3 regions of the Oerskovia sp. NPDC060338 genome follow, and region 2 is predicted to be linked to each of the others. Evidence: riboswitches for the same ligand, from Rfam matches in the RefSeq annotation. Region 2 holds a riboswitch; each other region holds the start of a gene.
The links. Region 2 has a riboswitch for S-adenosylmethionine ahead of ACFWGN_RS15540 (aminotransferase class V-fold PLP-dependent enzyme). Riboswitches for the same ligand answer to the same signal wherever they lie in the genome.
Positions count from the first base shown of each region.

Region 1: it holds a riboswitch for S-adenosylmethionine, as region 2 does, so the genes downstream of both, ACFWGN_RS03910 (hypothetical protein) here and ACFWGN_RS15540 (aminotransferase class V-fold PLP-dependent enzyme) in region 2, are expected to answer to the same signal.
Region 3: it holds a riboswitch for S-adenosylmethionine, as region 2 does, so the genes downstream of both, ACFWGN_RS03580 (hypothetical protein) here and ACFWGN_RS15540 (aminotransferase class V-fold PLP-dependent enzyme) in region 2, are expected to answer to the same signal.

Region 1 covers NZ_JBHXCQ010000002.1:408,442-418,178, forward strand. Annotated here, with positions in the region: gene ACFWGN_RS03885 (hypothetical protein) at 1-170, shown strand, start outside; gene ACFWGN_RS03890 (glycoside hydrolase family 19 protein) at 256-1,275, opposite strand; gene ACFWGN_RS03895 (hypothetical protein) at 1,610-2,008, shown strand; gene ACFWGN_RS03900 (hypothetical protein) at 2,065-3,132, shown strand; gene ACFWGN_RS03905 (hypothetical protein) at 3,327-4,124, shown strand; SAM riboswitch class IV at 4,220-4,337, shown strand; gene ACFWGN_RS03910 (hypothetical protein) at 4,396-5,157, shown strand; gene ACFWGN_RS03915 (NERD domain-containing protein) at 5,220-6,893, shown strand; gene ACFWGN_RS03920 (hypothetical protein) at 6,919-7,461, opposite strand; gene ACFWGN_RS03925 (C2 family cysteine protease) at 7,646-8,722, shown strand; gene ACFWGN_RS03930 (hypothetical protein) at 8,732-9,004, shown strand; gene ACFWGN_RS03935 (VOC family protein) at 9,096-9,737, shown strand, end outside.
Region 2 covers NZ_JBHXCQ010000012.1:86,453-96,189, forward strand. Annotated here, with positions in the region: gene ACFWGN_RS15515 (MBL fold metallo-hydrolase) at 1-208, opposite strand, end outside; gene ACFWGN_RS15520 (LLM class flavin-dependent oxidoreductase) at 276-1,322, opposite strand; gene ACFWGN_RS15525 (O-succinylhomoserine sulfhydrylase) at 1,394-2,653, opposite strand; gene ACFWGN_RS15530 (rhodanese-like domain-containing protein) at 2,677-3,141, opposite strand; SAM riboswitch class I at 3,148-3,240, opposite strand; gene ACFWGN_RS15535 (phosphotransferase enzyme family protein) at 3,317-4,309, shown strand; SAM riboswitch class IV at 4,390-4,504, shown strand; gene ACFWGN_RS15540 (aminotransferase class V-fold PLP-dependent enzyme) at 4,545-5,945, shown strand; gene ACFWGN_RS15545 (GNAT family N-acetyltransferase) at 6,070-6,804, shown strand; gene ACFWGN_RS15550 (CsbD family protein) at 6,871-7,047, opposite strand; gene ACFWGN_RS15555 (GNAT family N-acetyltransferase) at 7,179-7,799, shown strand; gene ACFWGN_RS15560 (peptide MFS transporter) at 7,925-9,418, shown strand; gene ACFWGN_RS15565 (CocE/NonD family hydrolase) at 9,527-9,737, shown strand, end outside.
Region 3 covers NZ_JBHXCQ010000002.1:333,881-343,617, forward strand. Annotated here, with positions in the region: gene ACFWGN_RS03565 (excalibur calcium-binding domain-containing protein) at 65-1,168, opposite strand; gene ACFWGN_RS03570 (TM0106 family RecB-like putative nuclease) at 1,361-5,338, shown strand; gene ACFWGN_RS03575 (hypothetical protein) at 5,426-6,112, opposite strand; gene ACFWGN_RS03580 (hypothetical protein) at 6,245-6,613, opposite strand; SAM riboswitch class IV at 6,721-6,832, opposite strand; gene ACFWGN_RS03585 (cold-shock protein) at 6,964-7,167, opposite strand; gene ACFWGN_RS03590 (polysaccharide deacetylase family protein) at 7,350-8,885, opposite strand; gene ACFWGN_RS03595 (aldo/keto reductase) at 9,109-9,737, shown strand, end outside.

The DNA of each region.
Region 1 (9,737 bases), on a different contig from region 2:
AGGCCGGTGTGCTCCTGCCCGTGCTCCTGGGTGCGGCGGGAGGCGCGGCCGGGACCTGGGGCGGCGCGGCGTGGCGGGCCGCGTGGGTCGGGAAGGGCCCGGACTGGCCCGCGGCCGTCGCGGAGGACGCTGTCGCGCTCTCGCTCGCGGGGTTCGCGGTGCGGCGCTGAGCCGCTCCACCCCCTGCTCGCCCGACGGCGGAGCCCACCTTCCTCGGGGAAGGTGAGCTCCGCCGTCGGGCAGCAGGGCGGGGGCTCAGCAAGTGAGGTTGGACCCCGTGGTCGTGCCGAGGATCTGCGCGAAGCGCTGGAACGCCGCGATGCGGCTCTGCACCTGCGCGGGGTTGCCGCCGTTGCACTCGAGCGTGCCGTTGATCGAGCGGATCGTCTCGCCGAAGCCTGCGCCGTTGACGATGGCCTGGTGACCCGACATGGTGCCCGGGCCCGACTGCGTGTTCCAGTACCAGAGGCCCGTCTTCCAGGCCACGGCCGGGTCGGTCTCGACCAGGTACGGGTTGTTCAGCAGGTCGATGCCCAGGGCGTCACCGGCGGCCTTGTAGTTGTAGTTCCACGAGAGCTGGATGGGGCCTTTGCCGTAGTACGCGGACTGGCCCGCGGGGCAGCCGTAGGACTGGCTCGGGTCGCAGTAGTGCGGGTAGTTCGCGGTGTTGATCTCCTTGACGTAGACCAGGGCGCCCGTCTCGTGGTTCACGTTGGCGAGGAAGGCCGCGGCCTCGCGCTTGGCGACCTCGGTGCCGCCCGACGTGGCGAACTGCGGGTACGCGCTCAGGGCGTTGACCAGGCCCTGGTAGGTGTAGAACGGGTTCCGGTTGGGGAACATCTGGTTGAACTGGGCCTCGGTCACGACGAAGCCGGTCTGGTTGCCGCCGCCGTTGTCACCACCCGTGGTGCCGCCGGTCTCTCCCGTGCCGCCGCCGTTGTCACCACCCGTGGTGCCGCCGGTCTCTCCCGTGCCGCCGCCGGTCGAGCCGCCGCACGTGCCCTGGTCGCGCCAGACTCCCCGCTGGCCCGTGGTGCCGGGCGTCTCGCCCTGCGTCCACCAGCCTGCCTTCCAGTTGTGGCCGCCGGTCGAGACGACCGCGCCGCCCGTGTAGACCGCGGACGCGCTCCACGGCGCGGCGCACGGCTCGGCCGCGGAGGCGCGGGGGGCGAGGACCGTGGCGGTGACCGACAGCGCCGCGAGGGCCGTCGTGAGGAGCAGGGCGAGCAGGGCCAGCGTCGTCGCTGGCCGTCGGATCGTGTGCGTGGTGCGCATGTTCGTACCTCTCGTCGATGACAGGGGACGACTGCGAGCCTGGCGGGGGATTTGTCCGATGGTCAACGCACGTAGGGGGTACTACGTAGGTGGGGGCCGGTCGTGGCGTGGCTCGGCTGAGCGTCCCGGTCCGGGAGCAGGGGTGCGGACCGGACGCGCTCGGGCGCCTGGGGGCGGGGGTGTTTTCTGTGTAGCCGCCACAATTGTGGTGGCTGCGCAGAAAACACCCCTCTGGGTAGTCGCACCCTGCAGGCGCGGCGACATGGCCTCGTCGTGCAGCAACTGCCTGTGTGCATCTATTGTACATGTGCACTTGGTGCACTACGTTCGTGGCATGGCCTCCGACAAGAACGCACCGCACCGCACCGACGGGCTGCCGAGCCTGGCCTCGGCCCGCGCCGCCCTCGAGGCCGCGGCCGGACTCGCTCCCGAGGAGGCCGTCGCGGCTCTCGCCGAGGCGCGCGTCCAGCTCGACGCCGCGCTCGACGAGGCCATGGCTCAGGCCCTGCTCGCCGGTCACTCGCTCCGCTCGGTCGCGGCGGACGCGGGAGTCGCACCCAACACCGTCCCGCCCCGCGTCGCCCGCACCGCGGCGCTCGGCTCCTACCGCGGACCCGACGACCGCGTGACGGCAGAGGGAGTGACCAGGGCGCGCTACGACGTCGAGCAGGGGAAGCACGTGAGTGCCGCTCCCGAGGCGACCACGCCGCTCCGCTTCCGCCGCCGCACCTGATCCACTCCCTCTCGCGCACCATCAGCCGCACCGCCCCACGACCCGAGGAGTACTCCATGGCCGACGCCACCTCCACCCACCTGTCGATGCTCCTCGACCGGTCGGGCTCCATGCAGTCGATCAAGGCCGCGACGATCGCGGGCTTCGACGAGTTCATGCTCGAGCAGCGCGGTGTCACGGGGCGCTGCACCGTGACGCTCGCGCAGTTCGACAGCGAGTACGAGGAGGTCTACGCCGACCGGGACGTCGCCACCGTCCCGTCGCTCGACCTCCAGCCCCGAGGCACGACGGCTCTGCTCGACTCGATCGCGCGCCTCGTCCACTCGACGAGCGTGCGGATCGCGCAGCTGCCCGAGGACCAGCGGCCTGCGACCGTGATCGTCGGGATCATGACCGACGGCCACGAGAACGCCTCGAAGGAGTACACGCACGCCGCGATCAGGGCGCTCGTGACGGAGCGCGAGACCGTGTTCGGCTGGACGTTCCTCTACATGGGGGCCAACCAGGACGCGATCGAGGTCGGAGAGTCGATCGGTGTCGCCCGCGAGCGGTCGCTGACCTACGAGGGCGTCTCGGCAGGGGCCGCGTACGGGGCCGCGTCGGCGAGCATGGCCCGCCTGCGCACCGGGGTCGCCGACGGCGCCGCGCCGGCCGTGGCCCGCGACACGTTCGCGGGGTTCACGACCGCCGAGCGCGACCTGGCTGCGGGGAACGGCTCGCCCGCCGGGCGTGTGCGCACGGCCCGGCCGGCGCCCGCGGTGGCGCGCCCGGCCGCACCGCCCGCGGTGCCGACCGCACGGCTCACCGAGAGCGAGCTCGTCGCGTGGCTCACGCAGTGGCGCGACACCACGTCGGCCACGAGCATCGGCGACCGCGCGACCTACGGTGGCCGCAAGCTCATCGACGCCCAGGTCGCGGGCCACGACGTGTTCCTCAACGCCGACACGTCGCGCGGCGCGGTCGAGCAGCTCCTCGCGCACGCGGCGCGGGGCCCGCTCGTGTGGTCGGCCATCACGAACCGGAACGGGGTCGTCAACAAGATCACGTTCCAGTCCGACGGCGCCCGCACCCCCGGCTGGTACTGCTACCTCACGGCCGCGCAGGCGGGGGAGGGGCGGCTGTGAGGTGACGGTGCGGTGTTGCGGCCGTGAGCGACGTCCGTGGCAGGTCACGGCCGACCTCGTCGGGTAGTCTTCCCGATCGTTCGGGCTGAAGACCATCACGCCCGTCGACGAGGCAGGGGGCTTCGATGGAGGATCCGCGGACGGCACCGAAAGCTGGGGCGGTCAGGCGGCACGTTCGCTGGGCCGTGCCGCTCGTGCTCGCACCGATCGCCTACGTCGGCTGCATGGCGGGCATCGCTGCCCTCGACCGGGGAGAACAGACGGACAGCTCGACCTTGCTCGTCATGCTCCTGCTCCTCCTGGGCGCCGTCGTCGCGCCGATCTCCCTCGTCGTCCTTGCGGTCGTCAAGGCCTCCGCGACGTATCGCGATCACCGGCGCAGCACGGGACGGTTCCGCGCGGCCGAGCTCATCGACATCCGACGGCGCGACGCGTCCGCGCGCGGGTGGCGGGACGCCCAGGCGCTGCGCCAGCAGCTCCTCGCGGGAGAAGTACCTGCGACCCTGGCCGTCTGGGACGTCGTCCCGTACGCGAACGAGGAGTACTTCTGCGACGTCCCCATCGGCTATGCCCGGTACTACGGCACGGACGTCAGCTACTCGCAGACATCGGGCTTCTTCTACGGTCGACCCTTGTTCGTCGCCGCAGGCCTGGCCGTGACCGCGCTCTCCAACGGCGCTCAGCGCACTGCCGCCCGGAACAAGGCTCGGCAGCAATGGCGTGAGCAGTGCATCAGCAGGCTCGTCGTGAGCAATCACCGACTTCTCGTGCAGACGCGAGGCCGGTGGCTCTCGTTCGACTACGCGTCGATGACAGCCGTCTTCCCGGAACCCACGAGCTGGGGGCTCGTCTGCCAGTTCTCCGAGGCGGAACCGCTCCTGCTCACCGGAGATCATGCACCCTTCGTGGCCGTCATGACGCTCTACCGGACCCACGGTGAACGTGCGCTGCGCGAGCACCCCAGCCTGGCGCTGCTCACCGTAGGCGGCTGAGGGGCGCAGTGTCGGGGGACGGACGGTCCGCCCCCGGTGCGGGCCACCGTCGCCCGATTTGCGCACAACCACGGGGTTCTAGTACAAATGCCCCAGGTCAAGAGTGACCGGCGAAACGCCCTCCGCGTGCCGGTCCGGCAACCGCGCTCTCTGCGCACGGTGCTCCAGGAGGAAGACCCGCCCGCTGCCGATCGGTAGCGGGAAGCGCAGGGTCGTCGACCAGCCCGGACTTCGGTGCTGGTCGGCCCCCTTCCTCGACGAAGGAAGAAGCATGATCGAACCGTTCATCAACCCGAACCCCGCCCCCGACCAGGTCAGCCCCCAGACCGCCTGCACGGCCCAGGTCACCCTCCGGCAGGTCCTGCTGGAGGACGCATGCGAGGCGATCGTCGGGGACGACGCCTTCCCCATCCAGTGCTTCCGGCACCCGGTTGCACAGACCCCGTTCGATCGGGCCGAAGGCTGCGGCATCGTCCCCTCGGTGCTCTGCGTGGTGTGCCGGCGCAACGCCCGCGAGCTCCGGCGAGGGGTCACGACCGGGTTCACCGCGCCGTGCGTCACCTGCCACGAGGTCTTCGCGATGCTCGAGCGGGCAGCCGCCGACATGACCGGGGCCTTCGACCGCGTCGTGCGCCACATTCCGAAGGGCAACACCGTCGTCACGACACCGCAGACCGCTCGAAGGTGGCACGGGATGTTCACCGAGGTGGTCGCGCGAGGGGCTCGGCCGTTCCAGCTCGACACGGGCTTGATCGGGCGCATCGATCCCGTCGGTCAGTCCGTGCACCCCGCCGTCCAGCGCGACGGCCTCGCACCGCTCGACCCCCAGTTCGTGTACGTCCGGCTCGCCGAGTGGGAAGCCCTCGTGCCCCGGGACCTGCGCTCCGTCTCCGACCGCCTGCGCGCAGGGATCGAGGTCCAACCCGGCAGGGTCGAGGCCGTCGTCGTCCGTGAGAAGCCCACCTCCTGGTTCGACGACGTCGTCGCCGTCGCGCTCATCCACGAAGCCATGCGAACGGGTGAAAAGCCGTGACCAGGGCGACGTGTCCGCCCGCGGGGCGTGACGCCGTCGGGCAGGTCCGGTACACCAGAGCCATGCCGCCCCGCACCTTCCCGACCGAACCCGCCTACCCGCCCGACGGGGGCGCCGAGCGCACCCTCCACGAAGCGCTCCTGGCGCAGCTGCCCGACGACGCCGTGGTCTTCCACGGCCTGCGCCTCCAGGAGGAGGAGCAGGAGTACGAGATAGACCTTCTCGTCGCCTGGCCGGGGTTCGGGATCGCCGCGATCGAGGTCAAGGGCGGGCACATCGAACGGCGTGACGGCACCTGGTACCAGGGGAACGGGGACCAGCGGCACCGCATCGACCCGGTCGGGCAGGTGCAGGGGGCGCGGCACGCACTCCAGGCGCTGCTGCGGCACCGCGGCCTGCTCGCCGCCGAGTCCCGGACCGCGCACCTCGTCGCGTTCCCGCACCAGTACGTCGGACCCGACTGGGCGGCGCTCGATCTGCCCCGCGACATGATCGTCGACCGAGGGGACCTCGAACGCGGGCATGGGCTCGCCGAACGGGTGCGCAACGCGATCACCCGGCACGGCCAAGGGCACGGGCCGCTCGCCGACACCGATCTCGAGGAGGTCGTCGAGGCGCTCGCGGGCGGCTTCCCCAGCCAGGCGGAGCACCTCGCCGCGGCCGCAGCGCACGAGGACAGGCTCGAGCAGATGACGCGCGACCAGGGCCGCATCCTCGACCTTCTGCGCGAGGCCCGGCGGCTGCGCGTCGTGGGCGGAGCGGGTTCCGGCAAGACGTGGCTCGCGCTCGAACAGGCCCGACGGCGGGCGCGCGCCGGGGAGTCCGTCGCCCTCCTGTGCTACTCGCGCGGGCTCGGACGGTACTTCGAACGGGTCGTCGCGACCTGGCCCGTGCGCGAACGCCCCACCTACGTGGGTCTCTTCCACGACCTGCCGCGCGCCTGGGGCGCCGCAGCAGGCGCGGACGACGACGGCGACTACTGGGAACGGCACCTTCCGCTCGCCCTCGGAGAGCTCGCGGCCCAGCGGTCACCGGCCGACCTGTTCGACGCGGTCGTCGTCGACGAGGCCCAGGACTTCGGCGACCTCTGGTGGCCCTCGCTCATGAGGTGCCTGCGTGACCCCGACAAGAGCGGCCTCTACGTCTTCATGGACGACGCCCAACGCGTCTTCCCCCGCGAGGGGCACGTGCCGATCGAGCTGGTCCAGGTCACCCTCGACGAGAACCTGCGCTCGACCAAGCAGATCGCCCAGGTCTTCGGCGCCCTGTCCGAGGACCTGCTCCGTCCACGCGGCATGGACGGACCACCCGTGCGCCTGGTCGACGTCCTTGCGGAGCAGGCCGTCGCTGCCGCTGACGACGCCGTCGACGCCCTGCTCGACGAAGGCTGGGCCCCCGGAGCCGTCACGCTCCTCGCGACCGGGCGCCGGCACCCCGCCCAGGTCAACGAGGTCGCGCTAGGCGGGCACGCCGCCTACTGGGACGCGTTCTTCGCCGAGGAGGACGTCTTCTACGGGCACGTGCTCGGGTTCAAGGGACTCGAGCGCCCCGTCGTCGTGCTCGCCGTCAACGGCGTCCGTGACGTCGCCCGGGCGCGCGAGATGCTCTACACCGGGCTGTCCCGGGCACGGTCGCTGCTCGTCGTCGTTGGGCCGCGCGAGTGGATCGAACAGGTCGGCGGGGAAGCGGTGCGGCGGAGGTTGGGAAAGGCGGTGAGGTGGGAGGTGGCCGGGTGATGCCGGCGGCAACCCGCCCCGCACCCTAGGACGGCTCGAGCTCCGCGTCGTCGCACGTCTCCGACAGCACCGGCGCGTTCAGGCGGACGACGGACGTCTGCTCGGACGACACGACGAGCTCGGCCCCGGCGTCGTCGGTCGACGACACCTCGACCGCCCCGCCGTCCGCGAACACGGTCTGCCCCAGGGCGGCGAACCCGTGCTGCGCGAGGACGGGGTCCAGGGCTGTGCGGACCGCCGCGAAGTCGTCGCCCTCGACGTACAGGTACTGCGCCGAGCCGGCGGCCGGCAGGACCAGGGTGCACGCCGAGCCCTCCTCGGAGAGGCCGGCCGTCCCGCTCGACTCCCACGGCGTGGCCGGGTCGAGGGACGACAGCGCCGCGAGGACGTCGTCGCGCACCACCGTGTACGTGTCGAGCGCCTCGGCGGGGCTCGCACCCGGCGTGCTCGCGGTCGGAGCCGCGGCGGGAGAGCTGCTGCACCCTGCGACGAGCTGCCCGACGGCGGCCACCACCAGCAGCACCCCGCCGGCACGCAGCCGCTTCCTCGACGATCCGGCGTCTCTCACGCGGTGCCCCCTCGCTGGGTCGGTCGACGCGCAGGTGCGCGGCGTCGTCGAACCTAGCAGCGACGGGGCGTCGACCGGGTGAGGTCGCATGGGGACCGCTGCCCATGGCCTGCCCGCCGCGTGGTCGATAGCGTGGGTCGGCGATGCCCGGGACCAAGGCGGTCCCGCAGCCACGAGGGGGGACATGCGCACCATGTTCGGCGCCGACGTTGAGGCGCTCGCAGGGCTCGGCAGCAGCTTCGTGGAGAGCGCCGAGACGCTCGAGACGGCCCGGCGGCAGGTCGACGGGATCGTCGCCACCACGGGCTGGGTGGGGCCCGACGCCGAGGAGTTCCGGCAGGACTGGTCCCGGCGTCTGGCTCCCGCGCTCGCTTCCTGCCTCGGTGCGCTCCGCGACAACGCCGAGGTGCTCCGGCGGAACGCCGAGGACCAGGCCCGCACCAGCGCGGCCGACGGCGGGTCGGTCCTCGACCGGGGCGGTGAACCGGGGGCTGGCGGCGACCGCTCCGGCGACGGGGGGAAGGACCGGCCGGGAAACCCGGACCTCTCGGGCCACGGCCCGTGGGTCGACGTCCCGCCCACGATCCCGCTCGGCGACGCGGCGCTCGACCCGAACATGATCAACCAGCAGGGCCTCGGCGACTGCTGGCTCCTCGCGGGCCTGGGCGCGGTCGCCCGCGACGACCCCCAGTTCATCCGCGACCACATGAAGCTCAACGCCGACGGGACGTGGACCGTGACGATGTACAAGGACGGCGACCCCGTCGAGATCACGGTCGAGCCCGAGGTCGCGCAGGACGGCGTCATGGACCCGAGCGGGAACCCGAGCTGGGCGTCGATCTACGAGAAGGCGGCCGCCGAGTACTGGGGCGGGAGCTACGACGACATCGACGGCGGCTACTCGAGCGATGCGTTCGCGGCCATCACCGGTGCGACCCCCTCCAAGACCGGCGAGGGGAACCTCTCCGACCTCAAGGACCGTCTCGCCGACGGCCCGGTCGCGCTCGGGACCGAGGACGAGCCGTCGTGGTGGCCGTTCGGCGACGAGGTCGACGACTCCCGGGTCGTGCCCAACCATGCGTACATCGTGGACAAGGTCGAGGAGCGCGACGGCGAGCTCAAGGTCCACGTCATCAACCCGTGGGGACCCGGCGCTCACCTGCAGAACGACGGGTCCGACAAGGTCGGCGACATGTGGCTCACGGAGAAGCAGTACAAGGAGAACTTCGACACCGTCTACGCCGTCCCCTCCACCCGATAGGACCCACCTGTGACAACGGTCAGGAATGCTCGGCAGGGCTCGCAACCCACCTTCGGGGTGCTGCGGGTCGGGATCATGCGCGTCGGCCTCGTCGACGGCACGCCCCTCGCGCAGCTCGCGCTGCGCACCCCCTCGGACGAGGCCGTCGTCGTGCTCGACGAGGGGGACGCGTTCGAGCTCGACGGCGTCGGGACGCTGCACCTCGACGAGATCCGGGCGAGCGAAGGCACGGTCCGTGGCGAGGTCACGCTGCGGTTCGAGGAGATCGACGACGCCGACTGACCGGACAGTCGTCCCCAGAGGCCGGTGTCGGCGGCGGCTGGGAAGGTGGAACGCGGGAGGCCCCGCACCCGGCGGGGCCGGGAAGGCAGAGATGACCTCACCGACGCAGCCCCGCACGTACCCGCACGGGGTGCCGTGCTGGGTGGACACCGAGCAGCCCGACGTCGACGCCGCCACCGCGTTCTACGGCGCCCTGTTCGGGTGGACGTTCACCGACAAGATGCCGCCCGACGCGCCGGGGCGCTACGTCGTCGCCTCGCTCGACGGGCAGGACGTCGCGGCGATCGCCTCCCCGCCGGACGGCAGTGACGGGACGCCCGAGTGGATCACCTACGTCGCGGTCGACGACGTCGGCGCCACCGCCGGGGCGGTCGCCGCTGACGGTGGCGTGCTGCTCTCCGGGCCTGAGACGGTGGGCCCGCCCGGGCGCATGGCCTCGGTCCAGGACCCGCAAGGTGCGCGGTTCCGGCTGTGGCAGGCGGGCACGCGCCTCGGGGCGCAACGCGTCAACGAGCCGGGCACCTGGAACTTCAGCAACCTCCTCACGCCCGACCCCGACCGGGCCCTCGACTTCTACGGACCGCTGCTCGGCTGGGAGCTCGACCCCGCGCTCGGCGCCGGTATGTTCCGCGTCCCGGGGTACGGCGACCACCTCGCGCACACCATCGACCCCGGGATCTTCGAACGGCAGGAGTTCGCGCCGCCAGGGTTCGCCGACGTCGCGGCCGGGATC
Region 2 (9,737 bases):
CGTGCCGGTGCGTGATGACGACGAGCTCGACGCGTGGACCGTCGGCCAGGGCCGTGAGGTGAGCGACGTCGTCGGGCCCGGGGTCGACGACCACGCGCGTGCGCGCGCCCGGCGCGGCCAGGACGTAGGACCTGGTCCCGTCGAGCGTCATGGGTCCGGGGTTCGGGGCGAGCAGCACCGAGGCGTGGTCCGTGACGCGCACGGGCACGCCCGACGGCGCCGCGTCGGCGGGCGGTCGGGCGGGCTCTGCGCGTGGCGGGGTCACGGGACGGGCGTCAGGCGAGCGCGTCCGCGAGCAGCTCGAGCGTCTGCGTGCGGCCGGGCGTCGCGTCGAGCGACTCGTCGGCGCGGGACGCCGCGACGGGCACGACCATGACCTCGTCGACGCCGTGCCGGGTGGCGAGCTCGCGCACGCGACGGGCCGCGGCCTGGGGCTCGTCGACGATCCAGCGGTCGAGCATCTCGTCGGCCATCTGGGACGTGAGCCCGTCGAGCGGCGTGGACGCGGCGTCCTCGACCGTCTCCTGGGCGCCGAGCGGCTTGCCCGAGCGCAGGCGGGCCATCATGCGCGCCTGCGGCAGCGCGCGGGCGCGAGCCTCGGCGAGCGTCGGGGCGACCGACACGTTGACCGTCAGGAACGTCTCCGGCGCGGGGTGCTCGGGGGAGGGGCGGTAGCCGTCGCGGTACAGCGCGAGGATCTCGTCCATGCCGGCACCCGAGAAGTGGTTCGCGAACACGTAGGGCAGCCCGAGCTCGGCGGCCAGGCGCGCCGAGTAGTCGCTCGACCCGAGCAGCCAGACGGTCGGCACGGACTCCGCGGCCGGGGTCGCGTGCACGTCGTAGACCTGGCCGCTCGTGAGGCGGACGGTGGCGCCCTCGGCGCTCATGAGCGAGCGGATGTCCTGGACGTGCTGGGGGAAGCGGTCGACGTCCGACGTGGGGCCGCTGCTGCGCAGCAGCGCCGTGACCACGGGGTCGCTGCCGGGCGCGCGCCCGATCCCCAGGTCGATGCGCCCCGGGGCCAGGGCCTCGAGGACCGCGAACTGCTCGGCCACGACGAGGGGCGCGTGGTTCGGGAGCATGACGCCGCCCGACCCGACGCGGATCCGCTCGGTCACCGAGGCGGCGGCCGCGATCATGACGGGCGGGGCGGACGCGGCGACCGCGGGCATGTTGTGGTGCTCGGCGAACCAGTAGCGCGTGAAGCCGAGGCGGTCGGCGAGGCGCACGAGGTCCAGGGAGGCGGCGATGGCCTGGGAGCTGGACTGTCCCAAACGGACGGGGACGAGGTCGAGGACGGAGAGGCGCGGCGAGGTAGTCATCGCCAGGTGCAACCCCGGGATACGGCCGGGGTATTCCTGGACCGTCCGCCGAGTGCGGTGCGGCGGGCGCCTCAGCGGGCGGCGAGCGCCTGCTCGACGTCCTCGATCAGGTCGAGGGGGTCCTCGAGGCCGATCGACAAGCGCACGGTCGTCTCTGCGATCCCGACGGCGGCACGACCGTCGGGCCCCAGCTTGCGGTGCGTCGTGGTCGCGGGGTGCGTGATGAGGGACTTGGCGTCGCCCAGGTTGTTGGAGATGTCCACGATCCGCAGCGCGTCGAGGAACTGGAACGTGCGCTTCTTGAGGAGCTCGGGGTCCGTGCCCGGGTCGTCGGCGCCGGGCACGTCGAGGTTGAACGTCACGACCGTCCCGCCGCCGCTCTGCTGGGCCTTGGCGAGCTCGACCTGCGGGTGCGAGGCGAGGAACGGGTAGCGCACGGCCGTGATACCGGGCAGCTCCTCGAGCGCGGTCGCGACCTGGAAGGCCGCGGCGTTCTGGGCCTTGACGCGCACCGACAGGGTCTCGAGCCCCTTGACCAGGACCCACGCGTTGAACGCGCTGAGCGAGGGGCCGGTGTTGCGGATGAACGTCTGGACGGGTCCCTTGACGTACTCCTCGGAGCCCAGGATCGCGCCGCCGAGCACGCGCCCCTGGCCGTCGATGTGCTTGGTCGCCGAGTACACGACGACGTCCGCGCCGAGCTCGAGCGGCTTCTGCAGCACGGGGGTCGCGAACACGTTGTCGAGCACGACGACGGCGCCCGCCGCGTGCGCGAGGTCGCTCACGCGGCGCACGTCGATCACGTCCTGCATGGGGTTGGACGGGGTCTCGAAGAAGACGACGTCCGCGGGGGTCGACAGCGCCTCCTCCCACTGCGAGAGCACGTGACCGTCGACGTAGTCGGTGCGCACGCCCCACTTGGCGAAGATCTCGTCGAAGATCACGAGCGACGAGCCGAACAGCGCGCGGGCTGCGACGATGCGCGACCCCGCACCGACGAGCGCTGCGAGCGACGTGAAGACCGCAGACATGCCCGACGCCGTGGCGTAGCAGGCCTCGGCGCCCTCGATGAGGCGCAGCCGCTCCTCGAACGTGTGCACGGTCGGGTTGCCGTAGCGCGAGTAGATGAAGCGGTCGACCTCGCCCGTGAACGCGGCCTCGGCCTCGGCGGCGCTCCCGTAGACGTAGCCCTGCGTGAGGAAGAGCGCCTCGCTCGTCTCTTCGAACTCGGAGCGGGCGTGGCCACCGCGCACCGCGAGAGTGTCGGGTCGCACCGAGCGGGGGAGCGGGCCGCGGCCCGAGCCTCCGGGGATCCCGGCGGGGATGCGCAGGACGCCGTCCTCGGCCGCGGCGCTCACGACTGCTTCCAGGGGAGGCCCGCTGCGCGCCAGCCGTCGGAACCACGGTGACCGGCGCCGTCGAGCGCTCCTTCGAAGCCCTCGAGGACGTTGTACGCCGGGCCGAGGCCCGCCGCGGTCGCGGCCTTGGCCGCGCCGATCGACCGCGCACCGGAGCGGCACAGGAACACGACCGGGCGCTCGGGGGTCACACCGGCCGCGGTGAGGTCGGCGACGAACGCCGGGTTGGGGCGGCCCTCGACCGTGACCCACTGGGTCAGGACCGGTTCGCGGCCCGCCGAGGACAGGTCAGGGACGCCGACGAAGCGCCACTCGGCGTCGGTGCGGACGTCGACGAGGACGGCGTCCGGGTCCGACTGGAGAAGGGTCCACGCCTGCAGGGGCGTGATGTCGCCGGCGTAGCCGTCGGCGGGCCGGGCGTCGGGGACCGGTGCAGCGGTCGCGCGGTCGGGGGCACTCATGGTGATCCTCCATCGGTCGTGGCGGTAGCACCCTCGCCCGTCGCCGGGGGGTTGCTGCGGCGTCATCGTGCCAAGTCACTCAGCCGCTCTGGATGGTTGCGTCGGATCGTACGCCACGGTGCCCACGGAGTGGAACGGGTGTCTCGCAGGGTGGGCAGGGGATAGGTTGCCGTGCATGGAGAGCTTCCCGTCCGGCCGTGAGATCGAGGATTCCTGTCGAGGGAGGGGGCTCGGTGCCTCGACCTCGACGCAAGCCCTCGCCCTCAGCGAAGGTGGTCAGGAAGGCGGCCCGCTCGAGGAGATTCTGACCGGGGGCAACTCCACGACCGTCGTGCGGAGCGGCGACACGGTCCGCCGGTCGGCCGGATCCTGGACGCCCACGGTCCAGGCGCTGTTGGCGCACCTGCGGGCGAGCGGTGTCGTCGAGGTGCCCGAGCCGCTGGGCGTCGACGACCAGGGGCGCGAGGTCCTGTCCTACCTCCCGGGCGATGTCGCGAACTATCCGCTGCCCGACTGGCTCTGGGGCGAGTCGGTGCTCCGCGACGCGGGCGCGCTCCTGCGACGCGTGCACGACGCGAGCATCGGGTTCCTCGCGGCCGCGGCCACGGCCACGGCCATGGTCACAGCCGGCGGTGCGGTCTCGGACGGCACGGCCTCCGGGGGCACCGTCGTCGGCGGCGCTGCAGCCGTCCCCGTACCCGCCGCCGCCCCGACCTGGCAGCTCCCGCAGCGCGAGCCGGTCGAGGTCGTGTGCCACAACGACGTCGCCCCGTACAACCTGGTCTTCCGCGACGGGACCCTGGTGGGCCTCATCGACTTCGACACCGCGAGCCCCGGCCCGCGGATCCGGGACCTGGCCTACCTGGGATACCGGCTCGCGCCCTTCGTGGCGGACGCCGTGGGCGAGGACGGGGGCGACGTCGTCGGGCGCCTGGACCCCCTCGTGCGCCTCGACGCGCTGGTCGCGGCCTACGGGCTGCCCTTCTCGCGTCGTGAGGTCCTGAGCGTGATGGTCGAACGGCTCGAGGAGATCGCGGACTTCACCGACGGCCGCGCGGAGGAGACGGGCCGGTCCGACTTCCTCGACCACGCGGCCATGTACCGCGCCGACGCGCGCCGCGTCGCGGCCCTGCGCGACGACTCCCCGGCACCCGCTCCGACCACCTGACGCACCCCCGTTGCCCACCATCCGAGACGCCGTGCCCACCGGTTGACACGCTCCGTGGGCCTCGCCCATCCTGGACACCAGGTCATGAGCGCCAGCGCAAAACCCCGGTTTGCTGGCCGGCAACCCTCCTCCGCGGCGGGGTGCCCCGGGTGACGACCGGGCCCCTCTCTACAAGGAGGGGGGCAAGCGCGGAGGGGCCGCAGGGCGAACTCCGACGACCACCGGAGGACGTGCCATGAGCGCACACGCAGTCATCGAAGCCCCTACCTCGTGTGCCGTGCTGCCCGTCGTGGGCAGCGACACCCTGGTCCCGCTCGTCGACGGGCGCAGCGTCCCGTACGCGAACCTCGACGTCGCGGCGTCGGCCCCTGCGCTGCAGGTCGTGGCCGACCGCGTCAACGAGGTCCTGCCGCTCTACGCGAGCGTGCACCGCGGCGCGGGCTACCTGTCCCAGGTGTCGACGGCCCTCTACGAGGCCGCGCGCCAGACCATCGGCGCGTTCGTCGGCGCCCGCGAGGACGACGTCACGATCGTCACGCGCAACACCACCGACTCGCTCAACCTGCTCGCGGGCTGCGTCCCGGCGCAGGCCGACGGGACGCCCGGCCGGGTGCTCGTCCTGGACGTCGAGCACCACGCGAACCTCCTGCCCTGGCAGCGCACGGGCGGTGCCACGGTCCTGGTCGGCGGCGCGACGGTCGCCGAGACCCTGTCCGGGCTGCGCGCCGAGCTGTCCCGCTTCCCGTACGCGCTCGTCGCGATCACGGGGGCCTCGAACGTCACGGGCGAGTCCCTCCCTCTCGCAGAGGTCGTCGCCGCAGCGCACGACGCCGGGGCGCGCGTCCTGCTCGACGGCGCCCAGCTCGTCCCGCACCGCGGTGTCTCGCTCGCGGCGAGCGACGTGGACTACGTCGCGTTCTCGGGCCACAAGACCTACGCGCCGTTCGGCGCGGGCGCGCTCGTGGGACGTCGTGACTGGCTCGACGCCGGCACGCCCTACCTCGCGGGCGGTGGTGCGGTGCGCAACGTGACGCTCGACGGCACCACGTGGCAGAGCGCCCCCGCGCGGCACGAGGCCGGGTCGCCCAACGTGATCGGCGCGGTCGCGCTCGCCTCGGCGTGCGACGCGCTCGCAGCGCTCGAGCCGGGCGTGCTGGTCGCGCACGAGACCGAGCTCCGCGCCCGCCTGGTCGAGGGGCTCGAGGAGATCGACGGCGTGCGCGTCGTCCGCGCCTGGGCCGACGCCGTGGACCCCGTGGGCGTCGTGACGTTCTCGGTCGACGGCCACGACGCGGGCCTCGTCGCGTCCTACCTGTCGGCCGAGCACGGGATCGGCGTGCGTGACGGTCGGTTCTGCGCGCACCCGCTCCTGGCCCGCCTGGGTTTCCCGGCCGGTGCCATCCGGGCGTCCATCGGCGTGGGCACCACGGGTGAGGAGATCGAGCGCCTGATCGTCGCGCTGCGCGCCTACGTCGGCGAGGGGGCCAAGGCCCGGTACGAGGTCGTGGACGGCTGCTGGGTCGTGAGCGACGACCCGCGCCCGCTGCTCCAGGTCGCAGGGCTCTCCGGGCTGTTTGCGACCGCCGCGGTCGGCAACATCACGGCCGCCGTGGGGTGCGGTCCCGCCCCCGCCTGAGAGGCCCTCTGACCTGCGGAGACGCTCCTCGGAGCACAACGTTCACCCGTGCGTCACCTCGTCGTCCACAGCAGACCGCTCCGTGGTCTTGGCGGCGACGCCTGCGTGTGTTCTGATATGCGCTGTGCAGCACGATGTCGTCCTGGAAGGCCACGGGTTCCGCCTCGAACCCCTGGCTGTCGCGCACGCCGGTGCGCTGGCTCAGATCGTCGATCCGACGATGTGGGCGGGTATGAGTATGACCCTCCCCGAGGGGGAGGTCGGGATGGTGAACTTCATCGAGGACACTCGGGCTACCCGGGCGCTGACGGCCTTCGCCGTCGTCGACGCGGGCTCGGGTCTCGTGGTGGGGAGCACCGCTTTCCGTGACCTGTCGCTCGACGACAGGCGCGTGGAGATCGGGCGGACCTTCTACGCCCGTTCCACGTGGGGGAGCCTCGTCAACCCGGTCTCGAAATGGTTGCTGCTCCGACATGCGTTCGAGTCGTGGGACGTGCACCGCGTGGGCTTCCGGGTGGACGCGCGCAACGCTCGCTCGCTCGCCGCGATGCGTCGCCTCGGCGCGTACGAGGAGGGCGTCATGCGAGGTCATCGCGCGGCCCCTGACGGCACGCGCGCCGACTCGGTGTGCTTCTCGATCCTCGCGCACGAGTGGGCGGGCGTCGAGCTCGGCCTGCTCGCGCGGATCACGAGCCCGCGGATCGTCCCGCTGCTCGGCCCGGTCGAGATGTCCGCCGCCGGCGAGCCCGTGACCACGCCGCTCCTGTCGGTCGTCCCGCCGGTCGTCGGGCACGCCGCCGCCGTGCCCGGCCAGCCCGTCGCGTCCGTCACGGCCCTGCCGCCCGCCGTCGCCCTCTGAACCTCCCCCGTCCACAGCGACGCCCCGGGACCCGTGCGGGTCCCGGGGCGTTCTTCGTCTGGTGGGTCAGTCCTTCTTGAAGGCGTCCTTGACGTCGTCACCGGCCTGCTTGACGTTGGCCTTCGCCTGGTCGGCGTGGCCCTCGGCCTCGAGCTTCTCGTTGCCCGTGAGCTTGCCGGCGCCCTCCTTGACCTTGCCCTCGACCTCTTCGGCCGCGTGCTTGATCTTGTCTCCCAGTCCCATGGAGGTCCTCCCGTGGTGATCGTCGGATGGTGGGTGGTTCGCATCGACCGTAGGCAGGTCCGGAGACGGCTCGCATCTCGGGGGACGGGCGGTTCACAGGATCCTCACGTCCGGTCCGGCAGGATGACCGCATGGAGAACGCCACGGTCCTGGAAGGGTTCGGGCTGCGCCTCGAGCCGCTCGGCGAGCAGCACGCGCAGGCGCTGGGGGCGTTCGTCGACGACGCCCTGTGGGCGGGCATGTCCTCGCCGACGCCTCGCGGGACGCCGGCCATGTCCGTCTATGTGCGGGACGCGGTGGCGGCGCCGGGGCGCCTGGCGTGGGCCGTCGTCGGGCCGGCTGCTCCCGGCGAGGGGCCCGACGGCGCCACGTCCGTCCGCGGCAGCACCTCGCTCTACGAGTGGTCGCCCTCGCAGCGGAGGGTCGAGCTCGGCTCGACGTTCTACGACCGTCCCTGGTGGGGCGGCGTGACGAACCCGGCGTGCAAGTACCTGCTGCTGCGGCACGCGTTCGAGGTGCTCGACGTCGAGCGCGTCGCGCTGCGGGCCGACGCGCGCAACGCCCGCTCGATCGCGGCGATCCAGCGCCTCGGGGCCGTGCCCGAGGGGGTGCTGCGCAGCCACCGCGTCGCTCCCGACGGGTCGCGCGGCGACACGGCCTACTTCTCGATCCTGGCGGACGAGTGGCCGGACGTGCGAGACGCCCTGCTCGGCCGGCTCGCCCGCCTGGAGGGCCTCGACCGGGTCGTCTGACGGGCTGCGAGCCGCGCTGCGGGCGACCAGGCCGAGCGTCCCTGTGGCCCCGGGCCCCGATCCTCCCTAGGTTGGAAGGATGCCTCCGCGAGCCTGCGGCGGGCGCACCGATCGCTGGAGGGCTGTTGACGACCGAGGACGCACGACCGGCAGACCCCGCGGTCGACCCGGACGACAGGGCCTTCTTCGGGCACCCGCGAGGTCTGTCGACCCTGTTCGGCCTCGAGGTCTGGGAGCGGTTCTCGTTCCTCGGGATGCAGGCCATCCTCGTGCTGTTCTTCACCGCGACCGTCGCGGACGACGGGCTCGGGATGGAGGCCGGTCCTGCGGCCTCCATCGCGGCGGGCTACGGGACCATGGTCTACCTCGTCTCGGTCGGCGGCGGGTGGATCGCGGACCGGGTCCTGGGCTCGTACCGCGCCGTCCTGTGGGGCGGGATCCTCATCGCGTGCGGGCACTACACCATGGCGATCCCCGCCGAGCTCTCGACGTGGCTCGGGCTGGTCCTCATCAGCCTGGGCACGGGGCTGCTCAAGCCCAACGTGTCGACGCTCGTGGGCAAGCTCTACTCGACCACGGACGAGCGCCGCGACGCGGGGTTCGCGCTCTACTACATGGGCATCAACGTGGGGGCGTTCTTCGGCCCCCTGGTCACGGGGTGGCTCGGCGCCGACGTCGGCTGGCACTGGGGGTTCTCGGCTGCCGCGATCGGCATGACCGCGGGAGTGGTCCAGTACGTCGTGGGCCGCCGGCACATCCCGGGGCACGGGCGCGGCCCCGAGGCGCCCCTGCCGCCGGCCGTGATGCGCCGGACCCTGTGGATCCTGGGAGGCGTCGCGGCCGGCGTGCTGATCCTCGCCGTCGGGCTCGCGCTCGCGGGGCGGCTCAGCATCGCGGGCGTCGTCGACGCGCTGACCGTGGTCGCCATGGCCGCCCCGATCGTCTACTTCACCGTCGTGTTCCGCAGCCCGCGCGTGACGGGCGAGGAGCGCGGCCGGCTCCGGCCGTTCCTGGTGCTGTGGTTCGCGTCGGTCGCGTTCAACTTCGTGCTGTTCCAGGCGTACAGCGTCCTGATCCTGCTGGCCGACCAGCACGTCGAACGCACGATCTTCGGCTGGGAGGCGCCGGCGGCCTGGTTCAGCTCGTTCCTCGGCGGCGTCGAGGTGCTCGTCGCGCCGGTGGTCGCCGCCCTGTGGACCTGGCTCGGCCCCCGGCAGCCGCACGCGTCCAAGAAGATCGCGATCGGTGCGCTCCTCGGCGGGCTGTCCTACCTGATCCTCGTGCCCGCCGTGACCGGGCAGAGCGGAGACTGGAAGATCGCCGTCTGGTGGCTCCTGGCCTCGCTCCTGCTGCTGGGCCTGGGCGACGTCCTGCTCCAGACGACGGGCCTGTCCGCGACCACCAAGCTCGCCCCCGCGGCGTTCTCGAGCCAGTCCATGGCCGTGTGGTTCCTGTCGATCGCGCTCGCGAACGGCATCCAGGCGCAGACCGTCCGGTTCTACGGCGAGATCCCTGACGGCCTCTACTTCACGCTCAACGGGGCCGTCGCGGTGCTCGTCGGGGTCGTCGTCCTGATCCTGTCGCCCTGGATGAAGCGGACCATGCACCCCGTCCACTGACCGGCGGGCGCGACCCGCACGACCCACGTGGCCCCGCGCCACCACCACTGAACGAGCACCACCCGCCCGACAGCACCACCCGCACCACCCAGCACCGGAGGAACGACCATGCGGTACGTGACCGAGCTCCCGTTCGAGACCACGGTCGAGGACCACTGGATACCCCTCGCCGACGGCACGCGCCTCGCGGCGAGGGTCTGGCGGCCGGTCGACCCCACGCCGGTCCCCGCGATCCTGGAGTACCTGCCCTACCGGCTGTCCGACTGGACGGCCCCGCGCGACGCGCAGCGCCACCCGTACTACGCGGGCCACGGGTACG
Region 3 (9,737 bases), on a different contig from region 2:
CTTCGCACGTCCTCCCTCGGCCCCTCGGGCCGGCCGACCGCGGCGTCCCACCGGTGAGACCCGGTCAGCGTTCGCAGGCGACGCCGTTGCCGTCCCAGTCGAGCGCCGGGTTGAAGCCGTCGTCGCCCTGCTTGAGCGGGGTCTTGCCCTCGCGCTTGGCGGCCTCGCACGTCAGGTAGATGCCGTTGACCTTGCCCGAGTCCCAGCCACCGTCGTTGCCGTTGTTGTTGTCCTGCACGGCGGCCTCACGCTCCGCGATCGCGACCTCGCGGTCGTCGAGCGCGACGTCGCGCGCGTCGAGCTCGGCCTCCTTGGTGGCCGCGGCGGTCTCACGGGCCGTGACGGCCTCGGTCGAGGCCGCGATCCCGGCGAGCTGGGTCTCGAGGTCGGTCCGCTCGGCGTCGAGCTTCTCGCGCTCGGCGGCCATCTGCTCGGTCGTGAGGGCCGCTGCCGCGGTGGCGTCGCCGGCCTCCGACTGGGCCTTGAGCGTCACGCCGAGGCCGATGAGCAGCCCCACGGCGAGGCAGCCCACGCCGATCCCGAGGGGCAGGAGCCAGCGCATGTAGGTGCGCTCCTCGCGCTCCTCGTCGTCGTCGCTCGAGAAGATCGCGAGCGGACCGCGGTCGGAAGCAGGAGGCTGCCCGGCGGAAGCGGCAGGCGTCGCGACGGGGACCGCAGGGCCGCCGGCCTGGGCGGTGCTCGTGGCGGCGCCCCCCGGAGCAGCGGCAGCGCCGACGACCGGCAGGATCATGGTCGAGGAGGGGGCCTCCGCGGGCGCGGGTGCGCTCACGTCACGGCGTGACCGCCTCGTCGGCCCGACCGCGGGGGTCCCGCCCCCCGGGGACGTCGCGGGAAGCGTTCCGGGGTGCATGCCGGCGGGGACGGCGTTCGTGGCCCCGGAGACCGCCGACGCTCCGGGGGCGCCCGCGGTCTGGAAGAGCACAGGGATCCCGCCGCCCGGCGTCTCGCGGGACCAGGCCTCGGCCCCCGAGGCGGGCGGGGCAGGGGGCGGAGGCGGCGTGGGCACGGCTGCGGCAGCGCCGGCCTCCACCCAGAAGACCCAGCCCTGGGGCGCGGCCGGCCAGGCCGGGTCGGGGTGCCAGTCGGACGAAGGGGCGAAACCGGGGGGTACCAACCAGCCGGGCGGCGGGTTGAAATGTACGGCCATGGGAGAGCTCCTTCGACAGTTCCAGCGCGCTCACTATGCTGCAGATCGGCCCGTTGACGCCAATTCCGTGCCCTGTCAGCGGCGCCGGGTACAAAGGAACCGGGTCGAGGAGCGTGCGGCGGCCCCCGATCCGCAGCGAGACGGGCGATCGGCAGCGTGCGTGAGCGATCCCGAGGAGTCGTCGTGTTCCTGATGGACCAGCAGGACCCGTCCGCCGAGGAGCTGCTCGTGTTCTCGGCGAGCGACCTCGTCGCGGCGAGCGAGTGCGAGTACCGCCTGCTGCGCACGCTCGACGAGAAGACGGGGCGTGCGGCCCGTGGCGCGGTCGAGGCGGACGACATGCTCGAACGCACCGCGACCCTGGGCGACGTGCACGAGCAGCAGGTCCTCGCCGGGCTCGTGGACCTCGTGGGTGCGGACGCGGTCCGGGAGATCCCCGTGCCGCGCACCATGCGCCGCGAGGACCTCGTGGCCGCGCACGCCGCGACGCTCGCGGCCCTGCGGGACGGGGTCGAGGTCGTCTACCAGGGCTCGTTCTTCGACGGCCGCTTCCACGGCCGCGCGGACTTCCTGATCCGCACGGACAGCCGGGCGGCTCACGTCTCCCTGCTCCCCGCCGGCCCGACGACGTCGGGCACCCTGAGAGGGCCCGGCGCCCCGGGCGCGGGCGGCCCCGAGTACGCGGTGTACGACGCGAAGCTCGCGCGGCGCGCCAAGGTCCCCGCGCTGCTCCAGCTCGCGGCCTACGCCGACCAGCTCCTGGCCGCAGGCGTCGAGACGTCGCCCGTGCTGCACCTGATCCTGGGGACGCGAGCCGTGACCGACCACCGGCTCGCGGACGTCCTGCCCGTGTTCCGCGAGCGTCGTGCCGAGCTGCTGCACCTGCTGGACACGCACCGCGCGGCCGGGGAGCCGGTCCGCTGGGACGCCCCCGGGCTGCGGCAGTGCGGCACCTGCGGGTACTGCTCCCAGCAGGTCGAGGAGCACGACGACCTGCTCCGCGTCGCGGGCTTGCGCAGCACCCAGCGCGTGCGGCTCCGAGCGGGCGGCATCACGACCATGACCCAGCTCGCGTCGGCCACGGCCCCGCCCCGCGGCCTCGCGGCACGCACGTTCGAGGCGCTGAGGGTCCAGGCCAGGCTCCAGGCCGGTCTGGTCGACGTGCCGCCCGACGGGGGAGCCGTGCCGGGCCTGGGGCCCGGCCCCAGCGGGTCGGTCACGTGGAGCACGCAGGTGGTGCCGGGGGAGGGGGACCCGGAACCTGCCCGGACGGAGCAGCACACGCTCTCCTACGTGGTCGTCGACCCCGCGCCGCTGCGCGACCTGCCCCCGCCGGACCCGGGCGACGTGTTCTTCGACTTCGAGGGGGACCCGCTGTGGTCCGTCACGGACTCGGCGACCGGCGACGTCACGTGGAACATCGACTACCTGTTCGGGCTCGTCGAGCGACCCGGCACGCCCGGGGAGAAGCCGCCCTTCCACGCGTTCTGGGCCCACGACCTCGAGCAGGAGAAGCAGGCGCTCGTCGACTTCGTCGACTACCTGGCCAAGCGACGCGCCCAGCACCCCGGGCTGCACGTCTACCACTACGCGTCCTACGAGAAGACCCACCTGCTGTCGATCGCGGCCCGCCACGGCGTCTACGAGCAGGAGGTCGACGACCTCCTGCGCCAGGGCGTGCTCGTCGACCTCTACTCGACCGTGCGCCACTCGCTCAAGGTCTCGGCGCCGTCGTACTCGATCAAGAAGCTCGAACCGCTCTACATGGGCGACCAGCTCCGCGGCGGCGACGTGACCGACGCCGCCGCGTCGGTCGTGGCGTACGCGACCTGGTGCGCCGCGCGCGACGCGGGCGACGAGGACGAGGCCGCCCGGCTGCTGCGCGGCATCGCGGACTACAACGAGTACGACTGCCTCTCGACCCTGCGGCTGCACGAGTTCCTGCTGGGCCTCGCCGGACGCTCGGCCCCCGCGACGAGCGACGTCCGCACGCCGTCCCCGGTCGGCGACGGGTGGGAGGACGACCTGCCGCCCGTCCTCGAGCTCAGCGACGCCGAGGTGGCCCGCCGGGCCAAGCGTGCGGAGGCCGAGCAGGTCGAGCTCGACGTGCGGGCGCTCGCGGGCGGCGTGGACGGTCGGTCGGGGGACGGGCGGACCGACGACGAGGAGGCCGTCGCGCTCCTGGGCGCCGGGGTCGGGTACTACTGGCGCGAGGCCAAGCCGTTCTGGCAGGAGTACTTCTCGCGGCTCAAGGACCCGGTCGACGAGTGGCAGACCCCCCGGTCGTACTTCCTCGTGGAGCGGGCCGAGGTGATCGAGGACTGGGCCCGGGCGACGCCGCGCAGCAACCCGTCGCGCCGCCTGCGGCTCTACGGTGAGCTGCCCGACGGCACCGAGCTCAAGGCGGGCTACGAGGGCGCGACCGCACTCTTCGAGGGACCGGCTCCCGACGGGATCGAGCCCGCGCGCGGCGCGGTGCGCTGGTCGACGGGGAGCGTGCGCGTGCACGGTGTCGAGCGCGGGAGGCTCGCGAGCGGCCGGGAGGTCGACGTCCTCGACGTGCGGATGCCCGTCCCCAAGGGAGCCGCCACGCACGACGCGCTGCCCATGGCGCTGACGGTCGGGCAGGTGCTGCCTACGCCCCAGCAGGAAGCCTCGATCCGGGCGCTCGCGACGCTCGTCCAGGCGCAGAACCCCGACGGGCCAAAGGCTCCCCTCGGGCTGCCGGACCACCCCGCGCTCGACCTGCTGCGCCGGCGTCCGCCGCGCACGGTGTCCGGCGGCCCGCTGCCCACCCTGGGTGACGGCCCCGAGCGGTACATCGACGCCGTCACGGACGCCGTCCGCGACCTCGACGGGTCCTACCTGGGCGTCCAGGGGCCTCCGGGCACCGGCAAGACGCACCTCGCCTCGAAGGTGATCGGTCGCCTCGCCGCCGAGGGCTGGCGAGTGGGTGTCGTGGCACAGTCGCACGACGTCGTCGAGAACGTCCTCGCGGGCGTCATCACGAAGGGCGGCGTCGCTGCGGACCGCGTGGGCAAGAAGGCCTCGGGTCCCAAGGGGCGGGACGTGTCGAGGGTCGGGCGAGACGCGGGGTCGGGCCTGCCCGACGACGTCGCGGCCGCCGAGCTCCCCGAGGGCTCGCGGCTGGTCCCCTGGCGGCTCGTGGACTCCGCCCAGACCTCTTCGTTCGTCGGCGAAGGGCCCTGCGTGATCGGCGGGACAGCCTGGGACTTCGCGCACGTCGAGCGTTTCGGTGACGGCGAGCTCGACCTGCTCGTGATCGACGAGGCCGGGCAGTTCTCGCTCGCGAACACCGTCGCGGTCTCGCGGGCCGCGCAGCGGCTCCTGCTCCTGGGAGACCCGCAGCAGCTCCCGCAGGTCTCGCAGGGGCAGCACCCCGAGCCGGTCGACCAGTCGGCCCTCGGCTGGCTGACCCGCGCGGGTGGCGGGCACGACGTGCTGCCCCCGGAGTTCGGCTACTTCCTCGCACGGTCGTGGCGCATGCACCCTGCGCTGTGCGACGCGGTGTCCGAGCTCGCGTACGAGGGCCTGCTGCACGCCGAGGCGGCCGCGAGCGAACGGCTGCTCGTGGGGGTCGAGCCCGGTGTGCACGTGGTCGAGGTCGAGCACGCCGGGAACGCGGTGTCCTCGGTCGAGGAGGCCCAGGAGATCGTGCGGCAGGTCCGGGCCCTGATCGGGACCGCCTGGTACCCGGGCGGGCGGGGTGGGGCCGCGCCCGCCGGTGGCGTCCCTGGCGAAGGAGCGTCCGGCGCCGGTGCCCCAGGTGGGGGCCCTGCCGGCTCGCGCCCCCTCGACCAGCACGACTTCGTGGTCGTGGCCCCCTACAACGCACAGGTCTGGACCGTGCGGCACGCGCTCCAGGCCGCGGGGCTGGGGGACGTGCGTGTGGGGACGGTCGACAAGTTCCAGGGCAAGGAGGCGCCCGTCGCGATCGTCTCGATGACCGCCTCGGCGCGCGAGGACGTGCCGCGCGGCATGGAGTTCCTGCTCTCGCGGAACCGGGTCAACGTCGCGGTCTCGCGGGGCCAGTGGTGCGCCGTCGTGGTCCGCTCGCCCCGGCTCACGGACTACCTGCCGCAGCATCCTGAGGAGCTCGCCGAGCTGGGTGCGTTCATCGGGCTGTGCCAGTCGGGGCGCCCGGCCTGAACCCGGCGCGCAGTCGAGTGCATGATCCGGCAGCGACACCCCTGGCGAGTCGCTGCCGAATCACGCACCCAAGGTCTGGACAGGGCCTCAGAAGTCCCCGAACCCGCCGAAGTCCCCACCACCGAAGTCGCCGAACCCACCGAAGTCTCCGCCGAGGTCCCCTCCGGCCTCGGTGAGCTCGCCACCCGTGTCGCCCGCTCCCGGGTCGGCCTCGGTCGCGCCGGGATCGCCCTCGCCTCCCGCCCCACCGTCGCCCGCGAGGTTCGCGGTCGGGTCGCCGAACATCGGGCCGAACATCATGTTGGCGACCGCCGAGCCGATCACGACGCCCGCGATGGTGCCGAGCATGCTCGAGCCGATCATCGACCCCATGCCGGGCCCGCCTTGCCTGCCACCGAACGACCGTTCGAGCGTGCCGGGGTTGCGCATCTCGGCGCGGGTCGCCATGCGGGCGAGCGACTGCGGGTCGTCGGAGGTCGCCCGCTCGGAGGGCGGCAGGTTCTCGCCGAGGTCGGTGAGCACGCGTCGCCGCTGCTCGGGCGTGAGCCGCTCGAACGCCTCGGTGTGCGCCTGCTCGACGGCCTCGGGAGGAGCCGTGCGCAGCAGGTAGCGGTAGCGGTCGATCGCGACGTCGTCCTCGCTGCGCCCCGGACCCGTCGGAGCGGGGGGCGGGGTGCCGTACACGGGGGACTCGTGGCCGTCGTAGGTCGCGTGGCGGCGCGGCGTCCCCTGGTCCTGCGGGGTGCGGCCGAGGAGCCGGTCGAGGAATCCCATGAGCGTGTCCTTCTGGTCGAACCGTCGAGGGCGGGTGCCCTCACCGGTTCAACGTGGTTCGCCGCCCCTCCGTTCCGTCGAGTGCACGATGGGGCAGCGAGTCGCTCCGCGGGTAGCGGTCGGACCGGGCAGTCAGCGGGGGGCGGGCTCCGGCACACAGCCGACCCCGCCCAGGAGCCGGACGTTGAGCGACCGTCCGGCGAGCTCGAGCGCGTGGTACTGCTCGTGCACGCGCACGGTCAGCCCGTCGGCCAGGTCGAGGCCCGTGTGGTGCCACACGCGGCACGCTCCCTCACCCGTCGCGTACTCGACGACGACCTCGACGCCACCGTCGACGGGGCGCACCGCGCGGACCGTGCCGTCGCGCCAGCCCCAGGGCCGGTTGCCCAGCATGCGTGCGTGGACGGGGTGCAGGAGGTGCCCGGTGTCGTACCGGTCGCACACGGTCGGTGCGGGACAGGGGGCGGTCGTCGCCCGGCGTTCCATGACGTGCTGAGCCATGGTGCTCCTTCTCTCCGTGCCCGACGGCGGAGCTCACCCCGCGCGTCGACGCTCACCCGGGCGGGCCCAGGGTGAGGGGCACGAGGAGGAGCGCCGTGTCGCCGGGCTTCTCGCTCTTCCCCCACGGTCGTGGGGGCGGGTCTTCCTCCGGGAGCACCGTGCGCGTCGCGCGGTTGCCGGACCAGCACGCCGGAGGGCGGTTCGCTGGTCCTCTGGACCGTTCTCAGTTCTACCACGGCGGCAGAGACCAGGCACGGAGGTGCCTGGTCCTGGACGCACGAGTGCCCCCGACCGGCGAACCGGTCGGGGGCACTCGTTCAATGATCAGCTACGCCCGGAGGCGAGTGAGATCAGAGCGGGCGGATGTTCTCCGCCTGCGGGCCCTTGGGGCCCTGCGTCACGTCGAACTCGACGCGCTGGTTCTCCTCGAGCGAGCGGAAGCCCTGCGTCTGGATGGCGGAGTAGTGCGCGAACACGTCGGCGCTGCCGTCCTCAGGTGCGATGAAGCCGTAGCCCTTCTCGCCGTTGAACCACTTCACGGTTCCCAATGCCATGGGGATCTCCTTCTAGAGTTTCAAACAGCTCCATGATCTGGAGCCGAACATCACGGTGTTCGTCGTCAACTCTTGGGTAACAAGGTTCGCGGTGGCATGGGGCCGTTGCGCAAGGACAAGCGAGGCACTGCAATCTCACCGGTAACGGTACAGGGGTTACTCCGACTGTGCTACCCCTGTTGCTAACGATTGAAGTACTTGTGTCCACCAACCAGGTCATGACCGAGCAAATCGGGCACGGTCACGAGCGTGTAACCAGCGGCCCGCAGACTGTCCACGATGCCCGGCACGGCCGACACGGTCGAGGCGTGGATGTCGTGCATCAGCAGGATCGCCCCAGGTCGGGCACCTGCGAGAGCCCGCTCGGAGGTCATGGCCGAGTCCTTGTTCTTCCAGTCCTCGGTGTCGACGTCCCACAGGATCGCCGGCTCGTTGCGCTGGGAGAGGACACTCGTCACAGTATCGCTCGTCGCGCCGTAGGGAGGGCGCACGAGGGTCGGTCGGACGCCCGACGCGGCCTCGACCGCGTCCGCGGTCGACTGCAGCTCCTGCGAGATCTGGTCGGTACCGAGCTTCGACAGGTCGGGGTGCGACCACGTGTGGTTCCCGACGGCGTGGCCCTCGGCGACCTCGCGGCGTACCCGGTCCGGGTTCGCCTGGACCGACCGACCGACGAGGAAGAACGTGGCCCTGGCCTGCTTCTCGGCCAGGGTGTCGAGGAGCTGCGACGTGTACCTGCCGGGGCCGTCGTCGAACGTCAGGGCGATGCACCGCAGCACCGAGCAGTCCGGTGCGTCGGGCGACGCGGGGGGTTGAGCGGCCACTGGCGGCTCCTCGGCAGGGGGTGGGGCGATCCCGATGAACGCTGCACCGCTCGCCGCGACCTCGGCAAGCTGCTTGCCGACGGCCGACAGGACGCTCCGCGTCGCGTCCGGCTCGAGGCGCACGGCCAGCTCCCCGTCGGCCCGGGCCGAGACCAGGCCGGGCGAGAAGACCAGGGTCGCTGCGCCGTCGGGCCCGAGACGGACGTCCCGGAACGTGTCCTCCGACGACGGCACGGGCTCGCCGAACCCCAGCCCCTCGGCCGCGAGCGCCGCTCCCGCCCACTCCGCGGCCTGCTTGCGGCCGTCCGCGGTGAGCAGGTCCGACGACCACGTCGTGGTCGCGCGCGGGAGGTCGGTGTAGAACGTCTGGCTGCCCACCTCCCCGTTCGCCCCGCCCGTGAAGGCGTAGGTCGAGGCGTGCACGCCCAGCACGTCGCCCTGCGCGAGCACCAGGTCCCACCCGACGTTGAGCTCGTTGCCCACCGCGCCGGGGTCGATCGCCGACTCGTAGGCCTGCGTCGTCCCGTCGACGAAGCGGCCGAACGCCCGCGCGAGCGAGCGCTCGCCCGGGATCGCGACGGTCGAGACCGAGCGGGCGTCGCCCGTGTCCGCGGTCGACTCCTGGTGGATCTCGAGGTTCTCGACCGAGGTCGGGTCGAGGACCGCCGGCGGGTCCACGCGCTCGGCGGGGACCGGGGTCGCGGTCGGTGACGGGGTCGGCGAGGGCTGTGCCGACGGCTGTGCGGACGCGCGCGTCAGGTAGAACGTGACGCCCGCGGCGGCGACCAGCAGGGAGACGACGACGGCGACGACCCAGACGGCCCGGCTCCGCGGGTGCGCGGGGGAGGGACCGCCCGACGGCAGGCCGCGGGACGGGGAGGCGTGCGGGGACATCAGGCCACCGTGCCACGCCCGAACGGTGCGCGTCGCGCCCGGACGGGCCGATGAGGCGAGCGCCACAGCGTCCGCCTCGACCCCTCGCACGGCCGCCCCAGGTGCTCCACGACCTTCACGCGCCGGGCACCCGGGCCGCGGGGCGTCCGAGACCCGGGGTGCGGCTCCGACCGCTGCGCGCGACGGGTGGTGCCCACCGGCGGGCGCGGGGTAGAACTGGACGATGGTCTCTCCTTCCCAGGTCCCCGGCGTCGTGCTGAACAACGGGGTCACCGTCCCGCAGGTCGGTCTCGGTGTCTTCAAGGTGCCCGACGACGCGACCCAGCAGAACGTCGAGCAGGCGCTCGAGGCGGGCTACCGGCACATCGACACCGCGGCGGGCTACTACAACGAGGCCGGGGTCGGTGCGGCGCTGCGCGCGAGCGGGCTGCACCGCGACGAGATCTTCGTGACGACCAAGCTGCGCAACGGTGACCAGGGGTTCGAGTCGGCGCTGCAGGCGTTCGAGGACTCGCGCGAGGCCCTCGACGTCGAGGTCGTCGACCTGTACCTCATCCACTGGCCCGTCCCCAGCAGGGACCTCTACGTCGAGACCTGGCGGGCGTTCGAGAAGCTCTACGCCGACGGCGCGGCGCGCGCGATCGGCGTGTCCAACTTCCTGCCCGACCACCTCGCGCGGCTCCTCGCCGAGACCGACGTGGTGCCCGCCGTCAACCAGGTCGAGGTCCACCCCACCTACCAGCAGCGGGCCACGCAGGCCGCGACGCTCGCCGCGGGCATCGCGGTGGAGGCCTACTCGCCGCTCGGGCGAGGCGCGGACCTGGACCACCCCGCCGTGGCGGCGGTCGCGGC